Mesorhizobium shangrilense: one gene and its partner. The protein of the gene in region 1 binds, or shares a complex with, the protein of each later gene. Links are inferred from orthologs where the notes say so. Each region holds a gene or a part of one and is shown in the gene's direction. Other genes may lie near its edges. The genes, in order: mfd and uvrA.

What was found.
Region 2: the proteins of mfd (region 1) and uvrA are in contact, whole or in part, in a crystal structure (PDB 4DFC), measured with the Escherichia coli proteins. The link is inferred for Mesorhizobium shangrilense from one-to-one orthologs.

What each region holds. Positions count from the first base shown.
Region 1 is NZ_JAQGPN010000001.1:3,212,985-3,224,725, reverse strand. The notes cover bases 3,313-7,323. They hold mfd (transcription-repair coupling factor), read left to right. Parts: upstream 3,313-3,625; coding sequence 3,626-7,123; downstream 7,124-7,323. Other genes in these bases: PD284_RS15490 (CehA/McbA family metallohydrolase), read right to left, coding at 7,152-7,323; PD284_RS15500 (FAD assembly factor SdhE), read left to right, coding at 3,328-3,615. Also shown: glmS (glutamine--fructose-6-phosphate transaminase (isomerizing)), read left to right, coding at 1-275; PD284_RS15510 (DUF502 domain-containing protein), read left to right, coding at 388-1,059; ATP-dependent DNA helicase RecG, read right to left, coding at 1,066-3,174; more of PD284_RS15490, read right to left, coding at 7,324-8,057; PD284_RS15485 (ABC transporter ATP-binding protein), read right to left, coding at 8,061-9,854; PD284_RS15480 (ABC transporter substrate-binding protein), read right to left, coding at 9,921-11,474; PD284_RS15475 (ABC transporter permease), read right to left, coding at 11,585-11,741. UniProt on the Escherichia coli protein: Couples transcription and DNA repair by recognizing RNA polymerase (RNAP) stalled at DNA lesions. Mediates ATP-dependent release of RNAP and its truncated transcript from the DNA, and recruitment of nucleotide excision repair machinery to the damaged site.
Region 2 is NZ_JAQGPN010000001.1:2,953,913-2,960,494, reverse strand. Bases 1-3,478 are described here. They hold uvrA (excinuclease ABC subunit UvrA), read left to right. Parts: upstream 1-350; coding sequence 351-3,278; downstream 3,279-3,478. In the rest of the region: PD284_RS14245 (NAD(P)/FAD-dependent oxidoreductase), read left to right, coding at 3,632-4,891; PD284_RS14240 (DUF72 domain-containing protein), read left to right, coding at 5,039-5,842; PD284_RS14235 (NAD(P)H-hydrate dehydratase), read right to left, coding at 5,839-6,582. UniProt on the Escherichia coli protein: The UvrABC repair system catalyzes the recognition and processing of DNA lesions. UvrA is an ATPase and a DNA-binding protein. A damage recognition complex composed of 2 UvrA and 2 UvrB subunits scans DNA for abnormalities.

The sequences.
Region 1 (11,741 bases):
TCGCGCCGCACGACCGCATTTTCGAAAAGACCGTCTCCAACATGCAGGAGGTCGCAGCGCGCGGCGGCAAGATCATCCTGATCACCGACCGCAAGGGGGCGGCCAACGCGACCGTGAAGACGATGGAGACGATCGTACTGCCGGATGTGCCGGAACTGATCGCGCCGATCATCTACGCTTTGCCCATCCAGATGCTGGCCTACTATACGGCGGTGTTCATGGGCACCGACGTCGACCAGCCGCGAAACCTCGCGAAGTCGGTGACCGTCGAATAGCGCCAGGGTGCTCCGACTTATTTGATTGTCCAAACCTCGTGACGCTGCTCTATTGGAGTGCAGCGCACAATCTCGGGCAAACATGTCGGACATCAGCCAAAAAGCCTCTGCAATGATGCGGCTCAGGAACTACTTCCTGACCGGCATCATCGTGACCGCGCCTTTGGCGATCACCGCCTACCTGGTCTGGTCGGTCGTGGGCTGGATCGATTCCTGGGTGAAGCCCTACATCCCGGCCCGCTATAATCCGGAAAACTACCTGCAGTTCTCCGTGCCCGGCTTCGGCCTGATCGTCGCCCTAGTAATGATCACGCTGATCGGGTTCATCACGGCGAGTTTCGTCGGCCGCGCCATCGTCGGTCTTGGCGAGCGCTTGCTCAACCGCATGCCGCTGGTGCGGAACGTCTACGGCGGGCTGAAGCAGATTTTCGAGACCGTGCTCGCCAACCGTTCCGACCTCTTCAAGGAGGTGGCGCTGTTCGAGTATCCGCGCAAGGGCGCATGGTCGATCGTCTTCATCGCCAAGCAGCAGGAATCGGAAATCAACCGCGCGCTGGCGATGGAGCACAGCCGCACCGTCGCCGTGTTCCGTCCGATTACCCCCAACGTCACCACCGGCTATTTGCTCTATGTTGACGAGAAGGACCTGATCCGACTCGACATGAGCATCGAGGACGCCGCGAAGCTGCTGATCTCCGCTGGCCTGGTGGGGCCGGAGATTGAGGCGAAGGTGCAGGCGTTGGCCGAGGCAGCACTGAGAGGACGCCGCAAGGCGGCAGAGTAGTGCGGTTCAGCCTGCCCGCAAGAGCCGCACCGCCTCGTCGCGTCCGAACAGATAGAGCAGCAGCCGCACCGCTTGTCCGCGCTCATCCTGCAGGTCCGGATCGCGCGTGAGCAGCAGCCGCGCGTCGTCGCGGGCGACCTCCAGAAGATCCGCATGGCTTTCGATGCGGGCCACCTGGAAACCCGGCGTGCCCGACTGCCGCGTGCCCAGAAGCTCGCCTTCGCCGCGCAGCTTGAGATCCTCCTCGGCGATGACGAAGCCATCTTCCGTATCGCGCATGACCGAGAGGCGGCGCTTGGCCGTCTCTCCGAGCGGGTCCTTAAAGAGGAGCACGCATGTCGACGCGCGATCGCCGCGGCCGACACGGCCGCGCAGTTGGTGGAGCTGGGCGAGGCCGAACCGTTCCGCATGCTCGATCACGATGATGGTGGCGTCCGGAACGTCGACGCCGACCTCGATGACTGTCGTCGCGATCAGCACGCGGGTCTCGCCGGACTTGAAGGCGCGCATCGCCTCGTCCTTCTCGGCGCCCTTCATGCGCCCGTGGACGAGGCCGATTGCCGATCCAAAGACAGGTTTCAATGAATTGAAACGGTCCTCCGCGGACATCAGCTTGATCTCCTCCGATTCTTCCACGAGCGGGCAGATCCAGTAGATTTTTTGCCCCTCCGAGACCGCCTTGTGCATCCGGTCGACCAGTTCGTCGAAGCGCTCTAGCGGCAAGGTGACGGTCTTGATCGGTTGCCGGCCGGCCGGCTTTTCTGTCAGGCGGGAGACGTCCATATCGCCGAAAGCAGTGAGGACGAGCGTGCGAGGGATCGGCGTCGCCGTCATGACAAGCATGTCCGGCGCGTTGCCCTTGGCCGTGATGGCGAGGCGCTGGTGCACGCCGAAGCGGTGCTGCTCGTCGACGATGGCGAGCACGAGGTCGCGATAGGCCACGGCTTCCTGGAAGAGTGCGTGGGTGCCCACCACCAGATGGATCGCGCCGCTCGCAAGGCCCTCGAGAACCTCTGCCCGTTCGCGTCCCTTCTCCCGGCCGGTGAGGATCGCCGCGCGCATGCCGGCGCGCTCGGCCAGTGGAGCGATAGTGGCGAGGTGCTGCCGGGCAAGGATCTCAGTCGGCGCCATGAGAGCCGCCTGGCCGCCAGCTTCCACGGCGCGGGCGGCGGCCAGCAGCGCAACGACGGTCTTGCCTGAGCCAACGTCGCCCTGCAGCAGGCGCAGCATGCGCTCGGGCTCGGCCAGATCGGCATTGATCTCGGCGAGCGCCTGTTCCTGGGAGGCTGTGAGCGAATAGGGGAGCGCGCGACGGACTGCGTCTTCGATCCGGCCGTCGCCAGTGAGAGGGCGGCCCGAAAGTCGGCGGGTATTCGCCCGGACCAGCGCGAGCGAGACCTGGCCGGCGAGGAATTCGTCATAGGCGAGCCTTCGCCATGCCACACCCTCGGCGGACAGATCCAAGGGGTCGGCGGGATTGTGCAAGCGCTGCAACGCCTGCGCGAAGGATGGAAACGTGTGGCGGCGCGCAATCGACGGGTCCATCCATTCCGGCATCGCGGGAACCCGGGCCAACGCCTGGCCGATCGCGCGCCGGAGGATTTTGGCGGAGAGCCCTGCCGTCAGAGGATAGACGGGCTCGACGAGCGGTAGGCTGGCCGCATCCTCGAGACGCGCGATGTGGTCGGGATGGACCATGCTCGGCCTGCCGTTGAACCATTCCATGCGGCCGCTGACGACCACCCATTCGCCTTCCGGCAGCGACTTTTCGAGATAGGCCGCGTGGGCGTGGAAGAAGGTCAGCGCGAGTTCGCCGGTGTCGTCGTGCACGTAGACGCGGTAGGGGACCGAGCGATTTCCCCGCGGCGGCGGCTGGTGGCGGTCGACGCGCACCTCCAGCGTGACGATTGCGCCCTCGGCCGCGTGCGCGATGCCGGGTCGATGGCGGCGGTCGATCACCGAGTGCGGCAGCGTGAAAATCAGGTCGCCGACACGCGCGGCGCGGTCGCCGAGGTCGGCGGGCACGACGTTCTCGATCAGTTTGGCCACCTTGGGGCCGACGCCGTCGAGCGAGGTGATGGGCGCGAACAGCGGATCGAGGAGGGGCGGGCGCATCTCACCTACGCTCCCTGCTGGAAGGGGTTGTGGACGGGCAGAGCGAGAGGTGGAGCGCGTACATGGCGAGGACATTAGGCGGATGCACCCCGCATGCAAGCATGACTCGGGCGTCTATCCACGCTATAGGCGCGCACCTGAAGAGAGGCGAAGATGACAGGCACAACACGTTCGAGCGATGGGCTGGACATCCGGCGGCGCAAGGTCCTCTTCCGCTCCTGGCATCGCGGCATGCGCGAGCTGGACCTGGTGCTGGGCACCTTCGCGGATGCGACGATCGACGGCTTGACCGACGCTGAAATCGACCAATATGAGCATCTTCTGGATATTCCCGACACCGACCTTCTGGCCTGGGTCACCGGCGAACGGCAAATCCCGGCCGAACACAACACACCGCTCTTCGAGCGCATACTCGCGTTCCGAAGGGCGATGACATTCTGAACGTGACCCGATGAGCCTGACGAAAACGATCGGCCTGCCGAAGGGCAGGGCCGGGCTGTTCACCCTAGACGGCGTAGCCGACGGCTACGAAGCGTTCGCGCTGGCCCAGATCTCGAAGGAGATCGCAGCAGACCGGCCGATGATCTTCGTCGCGCGCGACGGACAGAAGCTGCCCCAACTTATCGAGGCCCTCGCCTTCGTTGCGCCGGACCTGCCCGTGCTCGACTTTCCAGCCTGGGACTGTCTACCCTATGACCGGGTCTCGCCCGGCGCCGACGCCGCCGCGAGGCGGCTCGATGCGCTCGGCGCGATGATCGCCCTAGCCAGGGCGCCGCACCGCGCGCTTGTGCTGACGACAGCTAACGCACTATTGCAACGCATCCCGCCGGCCGAGATCATCGACGCGCAGACCTTCCGCGCTAAGCCCGGCAACCAGATCGACATGAAAGCGCTGACCGCGCGGCTGGAAAGCGCCGGTTTTGACCGGGTGTCGACGGTGCGCGACATCGGCGAGTTCGCCGTGCGCGGCGGCATACTGGATCTATTCGCGCCGGGAACGCCGGAGGCGCTGCGGCTCGACTTCTTCGGCGACACGCTGGAATCGATCCGGGCCTTTGACGTCGCAACCCAGCGTACGACCGGGCAGCGCAGCACGATGACGCTCCAGGCGATGAGCGAAGTGGCGCTGACGCCGGAGACGATCAGCCGCTTCCGCCGCGCCTATATCGAGACATTCGGCGCGCCGTCGCGCGACGACGCGCTCTATGCTGCCGTGTCGGAGGGACGTCGCTTCTCGGGCATGGAGCACTGGCTGCCGCTGTTCTACGAACGGCTCGACACCATCTTCGACTATGTGGCTGACGCTCCCGTCGTGTTTGATCACCTGGCGCACGAGGCGCTGACGGAGCGCCACGCACTGATCCTCGACCACTACGAGGCCCGCAGGAAGCAGGGCGACAGCGCCCTGAAGGATGCGGTGCCCTACAAGCCCATCCCGCCTGACCGGCTCTACCTTTCGCCGGAAGACGTGGCGAAGGCGATCGGCGAGCGCACCGGCATAGATCTCACGCCGTTCGACGCCCCTGAGGTGACGGGCCGCAAGGTACTGCACGGCGGATCGAGGGCGGGGCGCAGCTTCGAGCAGGAGCGCGCGGACCCCAACGCAAACGTCTTCGATGCCGTCGTGAAACACGTCGCCGACGAACGCGCGGCGAAACGCAAGGTGGTGATCGCCGGCTGGACGGAAGGTTCGCTCGATCGCCTCGGCCAGATCCTCGGCGAGCATCACCTCGGCAACCTCGCCAAGGTGACGACACTCGCAGACGTCGAGCGGCTGAAAGACGGGCAGGCCGGTCTCGCGGTGCTGCCGATGGAGGCCGGATTTGAAACGGACGGGTTGGTCGTCGTCGCGGAGCAGGACGTGCTCGGCGACCGCCTCGTTCGCCGCAAGAAGCGCAAACGCGCGGCGGATTTCATCGCAGAGGTGGCCTCGCTGTCGGCCAACGACATCGTCGTGCATTCTGATCACGGCATCGGCCGCTTCATCGGCCTCAAGACGATCGAGGCGGCGGGCGCGCCGCACGATTGCCTGGAGATCCACTACGCGGGAGACGGACGGCTCTTCCTTCCGGTTGAGAACATCGAACTCCTGTCGCGCTACGGGTCCGACTCTGCGGAAGCGACGCTCGACAAGCTCGGCGGCGGCGCATGGCAGTCGCGCAAGGCGAAGCTCAAGCGCCGCCTGCTCGAGATGGCCGGTCAGCTGATCAATCTCGCCGCGGAACGCCAGATGCGGCCGGCTCCGGAAATCAACCCGCCGGACGGGCTCTATGGCGAGTTCGCCGCGCGCTTCCCCTACGACGAGACGGACGATCAGCAGAGCGCCATCGACGCGGTGCTGGACGACCTCTCGCTCGGCAAGCCGATGGACAGGCTGATCTGCGGCGACGTCGGCTTCGGCAAGACCGAGGTGGCGTTGCGCGCCGCGTTCGTCGCTGCAATGGAAGGGTTCCAGGTCGCGGTGGTGGTGCCGACTACGCTGCTTGCCCGGCAGCATTTCAAGACGTTCTCGCAGCGCTTTTCCGGCCTGCCGGTTACCGTCCGCCAGGCCTCGCGGCTGGTCGGTTCCAAGGAACTGGCCGAGACCAAGAAGGGCATCACGGACGGCACCGTCGACGTTGTCGTCGGCACGCACGCGCTGCTGGGCTCCTCGATCACTTTCAAGAACCTCGGCCTACTGATCATCGACGAGGAGCAGCATTTTGGGGTCAAGCACAAGGAGCGGCTGAAGGAGCTGAAGAGCGACGTGCACGTGCTGACGCTCTCGGCGACGCCGATTCCGCGCACGCTGCAGCTGGCGCTGACGGGGGTTCGTGAGCTGTCGCTGATCGCGACGCCGCCCGTCGACCGTATGGCGGTAAGGACCTTCATCTCGCCCTTCGATCCGCTGGTGATCCGCGAGACCCTGCTGCGCGAGCGCTATCGCGGCGGCCAGAGTTTTTATGTCGTTCCGCGCATCTCCGATCTCGCCGAGATCAAGGATTTTCTCCACGAGCAGGTGCCTGAGCTGAAGGTCGGCATCGCCAACGGGCAGATGCCGCCGGGCGAGCTCGACGACATCATGAACGCCTTCTACGACGGCCAGTACGACGTGCTGCTGTCGACGACCATCGTGGAGTCCGGCCTCGATATCCCGACTGCGAATACGATGATCGTGCACCGCGCCGACATGTTCGGCCTTGCCCAGCTTTACCAGCTGCGCGGCAGGGTGGGGCGCTCCAAAGTGCGTGCGTATTCGCTGTTCACCCTGCCGGCGAACAAGCAGCTCACCGACACCGCCGAACGCCGGCTGAAGGTGCTGCAGTCGCTCGACACGCTCGGCGCGGGCTTCCAGCTCGCCAGCCACGACCTCGACATACGTGGCGCCGGCAACCTGCTCGGCGAGGAGCAGTCCGGCCACATCAAGGAGGTCGGCTTCGAGCTCTACCAGCAGATGCTCGAAGAGGCGGTCGCTGAGATCAAGGGCACGGGCGAGGTTTCGGACGGCGATTGGTCGCCGCAGATCTCGGTCGGCACTGCCGTGATGATCCCGGAAGGCTACGTGCCCGACCTGCAGCTCAGGCTGGCGCTCTATCGCCGCCTGGGCGAACTGGAGACCCCGGAAGAGATCGACGCCTTCGGGGCCGAGCTGATCGACCGATTCGGCCCGCTGCCGGAAGAGGTGAAGCACCTGCTAAAGATCGTCTTCATCAAGGCGCTGTGCCGCAAGGCCAATGTCGAGAAGCTCGACGCCGGACCGAAGGGCGTCGTAATCCAGTTCCGCAAGCGCGAGTTCTCCAATCCGGTTGGTCTCGTCCGCTACATCGGCGAGCAGGGAAGCCTGGCGAAGATCAGGCCCGACCAGAGCGTGGTGTTCATCCGCGACTGGCCGACGCCCGACAAGCGGCTGGCAGGCTCGGCCGTTGTGATGACGCAACTGGCGCGCCTCGTGGAGAAGGCAGCGGCGTAGGCGGCTGTCAGCCGCCAGATGCCCTCGGTCACAAATATTCCGGTTGGCTCCAGGCTCGCTTGCCGTCGGCGGCGGTGACCACCATGCGGCACCAGGAGCCCGCGAATTTGGAGAGGTCGAGCGTGGCGGTGGTGATGGCCTCGCCATGGACGACTTCAGAGGCGGAAGCACGGCCGGCAAGCGAGATCGAACGGGCGGGCGTGGTCTCGACGTGGAGCTTGTCCCCGTCGCGCTCCACCGACAGGATTTCCGGGCCCTGGCTGGCGTAGTAGTGACCGGCCTTGAGCGCCGCGAGCAGGGCTTCCGGCGTCAGTTCCTCGGCCTTGACCTGCACCCAGCCCCCGAAAGCGCCGTCAGCCTTGAAGTGCGCATCGTCGGCGGCAAAGCCGGTGAGCTTACGGCCCGCGTTCAGGAGATGGTCGAACATCACCACACCATCCGGGCGCGCCGACAGCAGTTCGCAGGTGTGGTTGTAGATCTCCACCGCGTGGGCGGCGTCGATCGACAGCCCGTCCTCGGTATTGAGCCCGTACCATTGCGGATGGGCGATGCCGACGAATGCGCCTGCCTCGGCTGCCCGCCGAGCCAGCTGCGGGCCGGTCTCGGACGCGCTCGTGGCAGCGAAATCGAGCGGCAGGCCGACCGCCAGGATGTGCCAAAGCTCACCCAGATGCGTGTTCGGCGCATGCAGCTCGGCGCCGATGATCGTGGTGAACGTCTCGTCGCGGAACGGACGCGTATCGGTCAGCGGAAAATCGAAGTTTTGCAGGAAATGGTCGGAGAGACAGAGGAAGTCATAGCCGGCCGCCTTGTAGCGCCCGCAGACGTCCTGCGGCTCCAGCCCGCCGTCCGATCGGTTGGAATGGGTGTGCAGATTGCCGCGGTAGAATTTTCCCGGCGCGGCGAAGGTGGCGAGCATGGTGTCTCCTGTCATGCGTCAGTTCATCAGGACGAAATGGTCCGGGCCGACCTGGTCGTAGACCGGGGCCTCGAAGGCGTGGCCGACCGGACGGATGGGTGAAGGAAGCTGGCCTGCCGGCAGTGCGGCGGTGCGGCGCCTGGACGGGTCTGGACTGGGGACGGCCGACAGCAGCGTCCTTGTATAGTCATGCCGCGGATCGCCGAAGACGGTGGCCCTAGGGCCGATCTCGACGATCCGCCCCAGGCACATCACGGCGACGCGGTGGCTCATGCGCTCGACGACGGCCATGTCGTGCGAGATGAAGAGATAGGAAAGCCCCAGCTCCTCCTGCAGCTCGATCATCAGGTTGACGACCTGCGCCTGTATCGACACGTCGAGTGCCGAAACCGGCTCGTCGGCGATGATGATCTTGGGCGAAAGCGTCAGCGCCCGGGCAATGCAGAGCCGCTGGCGCTGGCCGCCGGAGAACTCGTGCGGGTAGCGCTCCAGCTGCTCTTCGGTCAGGCCTACGCGCTGGATCAGCGAGACCACGCGATCGCGCAGGGCAGAGCCGGTTGAGATTCCGTGGATGACCAGCGGTTCGGCCACCTGCTCGAAGGCGGTCAGGCGCGGGTCGAGCGCCGCATAGGGATCCTGAAAGATGATCTGCATGTCGCGGCGTCTGGCCCGGAGCCTGTCCTTGGTCAGGGTCAGCACGTCTTCGCCCTCGAGCTCGACGGCGCCGGAATTGGGCTCGACCAATCTGAGGATCGAGCGGCCGGTGGTGGACTTGCCGCAACCCGATTCGCCCACCAGCGAGAGAGTTTCGCCCTTGCCGAGGGTGAACGAGACGCCATCGACGGCATGGACATTGGCGACGTGCCGCTTGAACGCCCCCGTACGCACGGGAAAACGCGTCGTCAGGTCACGCACGGTAAGCAGCGGTTCTCTTTTTGCCCTGGTCTCCGAATCCGGCGTCTCGTCGCCGAAGCGGCGCGGACCGGCAAACGGCTTCATGCTGCCGAGCCTGGGCACGGCGGCCAGCAGCCTTCTGGTGTAGGACTCTGATGGAGCCGCGAACAGCGCGGCCGTGGTGTTCTCCTCGACCTTGCGGCCGTGATGCATGACCACGACCCGGTCGGCGATCTCGGCGACCACGCCCATGTCGTGGGTGATGAAGAGGACAGCCATCTCCGAAGCGTCCGCCAGCTCGCGCAGCAGATCGAGAATCTGCGCCTGGATGGTGACGTCGAGTGCGGTCGTCGGCTCGTCGGCGATCAGCAGGCGCGGCTCGCAGGCGAGCGCCATGGCGATGACAACGCGCTGGCGCATGCCGCCCGACAGCTCGTGAGGATACTGGGCAAAGCGCCGTTCCGGTTCGGGAATGCGCACGCGCCTGAGCAGATCGACCGCCCTATGTGCTGCCTCCGCGGCATCGACCCGGCGATGCTGGCGGATCACTTCGGCGATCTGTTCGCCGACGGTGAACACCGGATTGAGGCTTGTCATCGGCTCCTGGAAGATCATAGCGATCTCGTCGCCGCGGATCTGCTGAATTGACTTTCCGGACAATTGCGTCAGGTCGCAGTCGGAGCCGTCGCGACGCCGGAAGCGGATGGCGCCGGCGTCGATGCTCCCGCCATTGAACGCGGTCAGGCCGAGCATGGACATCGCCGTCACCGACTTGCCGGAGCCCGACTCCCCGACGACGGCGACGCATTCACCCGCGGCCACGGTGAAGGAGAGGTCGTCGACGGCAACGAACTGGCCGCGCTCGGTCGCAAAGCTGATGCGCAGGTTCTCGACGCTGAGCAGCATGGGGGCGGTCATGGCGGTTTCCTGGAAAAGGGTAGAGCGCGGCCGCCGGCGATAGCGCTCGCCGACGGCCTGGCTGGATCAGTCGGCGACGGCGACGTTGCCGGCGCGGAAGTCGAGCACGTAGGGGATGTGGCCGGGCAGGGGCTTCCACTCGACGCTCTTGCTGAGGCCGTACGATTCGTATGGCTGGTAGAGCAGCACGAACGGCGCCTCTTCCTTCACATAGGCCATGATCTCGGCATAGGCGGCCTTGCGCTCCGCGACGTCAGTCGAGAAACGGAAGCGCTCCCACATCGCGGTGTATTCTTCGCTGGGCTTCCACGAACCGCTGGTGATGCGGGCGCCGGTCGGGCTCCACATCGTACCGTAGGAACCGGCCGGATCGGCGAAATACATCGGGTTCGACCAGTTGCGGGTTTCCATGTCGGCGTCGTTGCCGGTCCACTTGGGATCGACGTTGAGGTTCAGCTCGACGCCGATCGCGGCCCACATCTCCTTGATCGCCTGGGCGGCGAGCAGGCCGTTGGTGTAGTAGACCGCGTCGGTGTCGAAGCGGATCGGCTTGCCGTCGTAGCTCGACTCGGCGAGCAGGGCCTTGGCCTTCTCCAGGTCGTATTCGAACGTTTTCAGTTCGGGCGTGTAGAGCTCGCCATACTGCGGATAGGTATGGGTCGAGGGAACAACGGCCTTGCCCAGCCAAAGCGCCTCGTTGAGCAGGTCGCGGTCGATGGCGTGGCTGAGCGCCTGACGGAGCTTCTTGTCGGCCAGGCGCGGGTTCTCGGTGTTGAAGAACACCAGATGGAAGAGCGGGGTGACGTTGCCCTCGACCTTGAGCGCGGGATTGGCTTCGATCGTTGCCAGCTGATCCGGCGCCACGTTGGTGATGATGTCGACTTCGCCATTGGCCAGCGCGGTCAGGCGCGTCGCCATCTCGCCGATGCGGCGCAGTTCGACGCGGTCGAGCGGGGCAGCCTCGCCGTAGTGCTCGGCGAACTTCTCGTAGACGACCGTCTCGCCCGGCTGGAAAGCGCTGATGCGGTACGGCCCGGTCCCGACGGGCTTCAGGCCGAAGGCTTCAAAGTCGGATACATCGGCGACCTGCGGGTCGCCGGTCAGGCCCATCACATAGGCCTTGGGGATGATGTAGCCCTGCTGCGCGTTGAGCAGGATCTCGAACAGCGGCTCGGGCTTGAAGGTGGTGAAGCGAACCGTCGCGGTGTCGATCGCCTCGACCTTTTCGAAGTTGGAGAAGAACTGCTTCTTGATCGAGCCGAACTCGGGCGTGACTTCGTCGATGATGCGCTGGAAGGTGAACACCACGTCGTCGGCAGTCATGGTGCTGCCATCGTGGAACTTGACGCCTTCGCGCAGCGTCACGACCATTTCGGTGGGAGAGGTCTGCTCCCACTTGGTGGCAAGCCCGGGCGAGAAGGTCGGAGTGGGCTGCGAATAGTCCTTCTGGATCAGCGGGTCGAAGGCATTGACCTGCACCTGCGAACCGGAGTTCGAGTGATCCTTGCCGGGATCGACATAGGCGGGCAGGTTCTGCGTCCCGACGACCAGGTCGGCGGCCATGGCCGAGGTCGACGCCAGGAGTGTTGCCGCGAGCGACAAGAGCAGTTTCGATTTCATGCCAGAGGTCCTTTTGCTTGCAGAGTCATCCCGTCCGGCCGGAAGGGAGGGACCGGCCGAGCGCTGGATAGGTGAAGTTCGGGGAGCCGGCGGCCGGGCCGCCGGGGGTGTTACTTGAGCTTGACGTCGAGCGCGTCGCGCAGCCAGTCGCCGATCAGCAGCACCAGGAGCGAAACGAACATGATGGTCAGCGACGGCACCACGGCGATCCAGGGGCTCGAGGCGAGATAGTCGCGTCCCAGCCCGACCATCGAGCCGAGCGTCGCA
Region 2 (6,582 bases), 260 kb from region 1 along the record:
CGTTGCTCCAAATGCCGCTTTCTCCTCGCGAGCCTGCGGCGCCTCGCAGGCGGCCTTTTACCTCGCAAGTCCTGAAAGGACACTGGTGATTCTCTGCCGATCGGCCAAGCCCGTCAACCAAAAACGGACCTTCGCCGGCAAAATGTGATCGGAGCGCAATAGATCGGGTCAAGCGGCACAACGGCGCGAGAGGACGTGCCCAACGGCGTCTGCTCCTGACAACACGATGTCAGTTGTTTTTGTTTCCGTTGCGTTCTCCCCTCGACATCTGATAATCCACGCCTACATTCGGGCGACGGCTGCGCAGCCGCGCGCAAGCTCCACGCTCTCACCTGTAAAAATGGATGGTCATGCCGGACCACAAGTTCATCTCCATTCGCGGCGCGCGCGAACACAATCTGAAGAACGTCGACCTCGACCTGCCACGCGACAGCCTCGTCGTGATGACCGGGCTCTCGGGCTCAGGAAAGTCATCGCTCGCGTTCGACACCATCTATGCCGAGGGGCAGCGGCGCTATGTCGAGAGCCTGTCGGCCTATGCGCGGCAGTTCCTGGAGATGATGCAGAAGCCGGACGTCGACCAGATCGACGGCCTGTCGCCGGCTATCTCGATCGAGCAGAAGACGACCAGCCGCAACCCGCGTTCGACGGTCGGCACCGTCACCGAGATCTACGACTACATGCGCCTCTTGTGGGCGCGCGTCGGCGTGCCCTATTCGCCGGCCACGGGCCTGCCGATCGAGAGCCAGACGGTCAGCCAGATGGTCGATCGGGTCCTGGCCCTTCCCGAGGGCACGCGCCTCTACATCACCGCCCCCATCGTCCGCGGACGCAAGGGCGAGTACAGGAAAGAACTGGCCGAACTCCAGAAGAAAGGTTTTCAGCGCGTCAAGGTGGACGGCGTCTTCTACGAGATCGCCGACGTCCCGGCCCTGGACAAGAAGTACAAGCACGACATCGACGTTGTGGTCGACCGTGTGGTCGTGCGCGGCGACCTCGCCACGCGCCTTGCCGATTCCATGGAAACTGCGCTGAAGCTGGCCGAAGGGCTGGCCGTCGCGGAATTTGCCGACAAGCCGTTGCCGATCGAAGAGACGGCAGGAGGCGACAGCGCCTATAAGTCGAAGAACGAGACGCATGAGCGGATCCTGTTCTCGGAAAAATTCGCCTGCCCCGTTTCCGGTTTCACCATTCCCGAGATTGAACCGCGGCTCTTCTCCTTCAACAATCCGTTCGGCGCCTGCCCGACCTGCGACGGGTTGGGCAGCCAGCGCGCCATCGACGAGAATTTGATCGTCCCCGAAGACCACGTCTCGCTGCGCGAAGGCGCGATCGCCCCGTGGGCGAAGTCCAGTTCGCCGTACTACGCCCAGACCCTCGAGGGACTGGGCAAGGTGTACGGCTTCAAGCTCGGCGACCGCTGGCGTGATCTTCCCGAGGAAGGCAAGCGGGCGATCCTGCGCGGCACCGGCGAGACGCAGGTCGCGTTCAACTATGACGACGGCCTGCGCTCCTACAAAACGACCAAGACTTTTGAAGGCGTCATCCCGAACCTCGAGCGGCGCTGGAAGGAAACCGATTCCGCCTGGATGCGCGAGGAGATCGAGCGCTTCATGGCGGCGACCCCCTGCCCTGCCTGCAACGGCTATCGCCTGAAGCCGGAGGCCCTGGCAGTCAAGGTGGCCGGCAAGCACATCGGCGAGGTCACGGAACTCTCGATCCGCAAGGCCGATGCCTGGTTCAGCGATCTGCCCCAAGGCCTCAACGCCAAGCAGAACGAGATCGCGGTGCGCATCCTCAAGGAGATCCGCGAGCGCCTGCGCTTCCTCAACGACGTCGGCCTCGACTATCTGACGCTGTCGCGCAATTCCGGCACGCTGTCGGGCGGCGAGAGCCAGCGTATCCGGCTCGCCTCGCAGATCGGCTCGGGCCTGACCGGCGTGCTCTACGTGCTGGACGAGCCATCGATCGGCCTCCACCAGCGCGACAACGCCCGGCTGCTCGACACGCTGAAGCACCTGCGCGACCTGGGCAACACAGTGATCGTGGTGGAGCACGACGAGGACGCGATCCTGCATGCCGACTATGTCGTCGACATCGGTCCCGCCGCCGGCATCCATGGCGGCCGCGTGATCGCGGAGGGCACGCCGGAAGCCATCATGGCGAACCCGAACTCTATCACCGGGAAGTATCTTTCCGGCCAGCTTGAGATCGCCATGCCGGAAGCCCGGCGCGAACTGAAGAAGAACAAGCGCATCAAGGTGGTGGGCGCGCGCGGCAACAACCTCAAGAACGTGACGGCGGAAATCCCGCTCGGCACCTTCACCTGCGTCACCGGCGTGTCGGGCGGCGGCAAATCCACATTCCTGATCGAGACGCTGTTCAAGGCGGCGTCCCGCCGCATCATGGGGTCGCGCGAGCAACCCGCCGAGCACGATCGCATCGAGGGACTGGAGTTCCTCGACAAGGTCATCGACATCGACCAGAGCCCGATCGGCCGCACGCCGCGTTCCAATCCGGCCACCTACACGGGCGCCTTCACGCCGATCCGCGACTGGTTCGCGGGGCTGCCCGAGGCCAAGGCGCGTGGCTACCAGCCGGGCCGCTTTTCGTTCAACGTCAAGGGCGGCCGCTGCGAGGCCTGCCAGGGCGATGGCGTCATCAAGATCGAGATGCACTTTCTGCCCGATGTCTACGTCACCTGCGACGTCTGCCACGGCAAGCGCTACAACCGCGAAACGCTGGATGTCACCTTCAAGGGCAAGTCGATCGCCGACGTGCTGGACATGACGGTGGAGGAAGGCGTCGACTTCTTCGCAGCAGTGCCGGCCGTGCGCGACAAGCTGACGACGCTGAAGCAGGTGGGGCTGGGCTACATCCACATCGGCCAGCAGGCGACGACGCTGTCAGGCGGCGAGGCGCAGCGCATCAAGCTCGCCAAGGAACTGTCGCGCAAGGCGACCGGCAAGACGCTCTACATCCTCGACGAGCCGACCACCGGCCTGCACTTCCACGATGTGGCCAAGCTGCTCGAGGTGCTGCACGAACTGGTCGACCAGGGCAACACGGTCGCGGTCATCGAGCACAATCTGGAGGTCATCAAGACGGCCGACTGGGTGCTCGACCTCGGGCCGGAGGGCGGCGACGGCGGCGGCGAGCTGGTCGTCTCCGGTCGTCCGGAGGATGTGGTGCACGAGAAGCGGAGCTACACCGGCCAGTTCCTGCAGGAACTGCTGGAGAGGCGGCCGGGGGCAAGGAAGCGCGAGGCCGCGGAGTAGGCCGCGGCGCTGGCGCCGGGTGACCTTTCCCCGGCGGACGTCCGGCCAGCCGTGAATGCAGAATCCTGCCACATCCTCTTGCCCTTGGAGCTTCGCGGAAAGTCACTACATTCCGCGTGCGGCTATCCTCCGCATGCCCCCTCACGAAGCCTGTCCATCGCAAGCTCGTTCCCCCTCGAGGCGCGAGCCGCGGGAACCTTGCGCGAGGAGGGGCATCACAAGGGATACGAATGGGCTATGAACGCATCGGACACGCCAAGGCAGGTCGCCGTGGCGACAAGGGATGTGGCGGCGATCGGCCATGATCCAGCGTGGCAGTTATCAACAATGCGCGGCAAGGGCGTGGTGACGGAATGAAGAACGGTGTTGCCATCATCGGGGCGGGGCACGGCGGCAGCCAGTTGGCGGTCGCGCTGCGCCAGGAGGGATATGAAGGGCCGATTGCGCTCTTCTCCGGCGAGACAGAAGTTCCATACCACAAGCCTCCCCTCTCCAAGACATTCCTGAAGACGCCTGACGCTAAGCCGCAATTGCTGCGTGCCGAGAGCGTCTATGTCGACAACAGGGTGGAGCTCCGCTTCGGCCAGCGCGTCCAGTCCATCGATTCGGCCGGGCGCGAGCTCACTTTGCAGGACGGCTCGACCGCGTCGTTCGACCGGCTCGTGCTGGCGACGGGAGCAAAGCCGCGGCGACTTGCCGTGCAGGGTGTCGACGGCGACGGCGTCCACTACCTGCGTTCAGCCGATGATGCGCGGGCGCTGCGCAGCGCCCTGCCCTCGGCGCAATCCGTCGTCGTCATCGGCGGCGGCTTCATCGGGCTGGAGGCGGCAGCCTCGCTCGCGATGATGGGAAAGCAGGTCGCCGTCGTGGAAGCGGCGGATCGCCTGCTGGCCCGCGCGGTCGCCCCGCAGATCTCTTCGTTCCTGGCCGACTACCACCGCTCGCTGGGCGTCCGGCTGCTGCTCGGCAGCGCGATCGAGCATTTGGAGCGCGACGGAGCCAGACTGCGGGCCGTGGTGACGAAAGCCGGCGAACGCCTCGATGCCGATCTCGTCATCGTCGGCATCGGCGCCGATGCCGATTTTGATCTCGCCCGCCAGGCCGGTTGCACAATCGACAACGGCGTGGCGGTCGGCCCCGACATGCAAAGCTCCGTCCCAAACATCTATGCGATCGGAGACTGCGTCTCCTACGCTCACTGGCTGAGCGGCAGGTCCGAACGGCTGGAATCGGTGCAGAACGCCACGGATCAGGCGCGTCATGCCGCCCGCAGCATCATGGGCAGGGCGGCCCCCTATCGCGAGGTTCCCTGGTTCTGGTCGGATCAGGGCGCGGTCAAGCTGCAGATGGCGGGCCTGTCGTTCGGCGCCGACCGTTTCATTGCCAACGGGACGCCCGACCAGAACAGCTTCTCGGTCTATCATTTCAGGGGGCCGAAGCTGGTGGCCGTCCACTCGGTAAATCGACCGGCCGACCATATGCTCGGCCGCAAGCTCCTCGCCACCGGCATGCATGTCAGCGAGGCGCTGATCGTGGCCGGAGCCCCCGCGATCAAGGCCGCACTGGCGAGCCACGAGGCGGAACGACAATCCCTGCCGGCCGCCGCAAGCTGACCTCCCCTTCTGTGCATGGCTACTGCACCGGCGCGCCACTCGCATGTCAGCAGGGTTGTGTTCGACGACTTGACCGATCTCGCCAGAATGTCCTGATAGCGCCTCACTGCGGCGGTCGAACAAACCAGCGACGAGAGGCAAGACAGGATGGGAAATTCCGGGACAATCCGAGCCGGCATGGGCGGCTGGACCTTCGAACCGTGGGAAGGCACTTTTTATCCCGGCGACCTGCCGAAAAAGCAGCAGCTTCAGTTCGCCGCCCGGCAAGTGCCGACCATCGAGATCAACGGCACCTACTATCGGGGGCAGACGCCCGAGACGTTCGCCAAGTGGGCAGCCGACGCGCCGGATGGCTTTGTCTTCTCCGTGAAGGGCAACCGCTTCGTCACCAACAAGAAGGTGCTGGGCGAAGCTGCTGAATCCCTGAAGAAATTCTGGGACACGGGCGTACGGGAACTCGGCGACCGGCTCGGTCCGATCGTCTGGCAGTTCGCACCGACCAAGAAGTTCGAACCAGACGATTTCGAGGCATTTCTCAAGCTCCTGCAGGAGAACGACGGCGGCGTTCCGCTCCGCCATGTGCTGGAAGTGCGCCATGCCAGCTTTGGCGTGCCCGAATTCGTCACGCTCGCCGCAAAATACAAGGCGGCGATCTGTTACGCGCACCACCACGACTATCCCGAGATCGCCGACGTCACCTCCGACTTCATTTATGCGCGGCTGCAGAAGGGCGAGGACGACGTGCCTACCGCCTATCCGCCGAAGGAACTCGACGGCTGGGTGAAAAGGGCGCGGCAATGGGCGGAGGGCGGGCAGCCCGGCGATCTTCCCCTCGCCGATCCGTCACGCAAGCTTGAGCAGCGTCCGCGCGACGTCTTCGTGTACTTCATCCACGAGGGCAAGATTCGCGCCCCACATGCGGCAATGGCCTTCATGGAGCGCGTCGGCTAACGCCGCAGTTCCCTCAGGACGGGGCAGATCGCAGCCGGCAGATCCTCGGCGATCAGCCCCGGGCCGAAGCGGGCCGCCGCTTCCGCATGCATCCAGACCGCCGCACAGGCGGCGTCGAATGTGGGCATGCCTTGCGCGAGCAGACCGGCGATCAGGCCCGAGAGCACGTCGCCGGACCCGGCGGTCGCCAGCAGCGGCGTGCCGTTGGCGTTGATGACCGCGCGGCCGTCGGGCGCGGCGATCACTGTGTCGGGCCCCTTGTAGACAACAGTCGCGCCCGTGCGCGCCGTCGCCTGCCGCGCCTTGTCGAGCTTCGACAGGCGATCGTCTGCGGCCAAGTCCGGGAACAGCCGCGCGAACTCGCCGGCATGCGGCGTGAGTACGAGTTCCGGCGCCCGTTCTGACGTTGCCGCCGCGACGAAGTCGTCGAGCTGCTTCGAAGCCGAGGTGAGACCATCGGCATCTATGACGATCCCGCCGCAGTGCTCGTGGGCGACGGGCAACAGGTCGATGAGGAAACGGCCGACTTCCACCTGGGGGCCGAGGCCGGGTCCGAACACCAGCGCCCGCGGCCGGCGCTCGGCGAGGAAGTCGCGTACGTCTTCGAGCGTGTCCGTCTCGCGCAACATGATGGATGTGAGGTGCGCCGCGCTCACCTGCAGGGCGTTTGCCGGCGACATCAGCGTGACCGCGCCGGCCCCCACCCTCGCGGCCGCCATGGCGGCAAGCCTTGCCGCCCC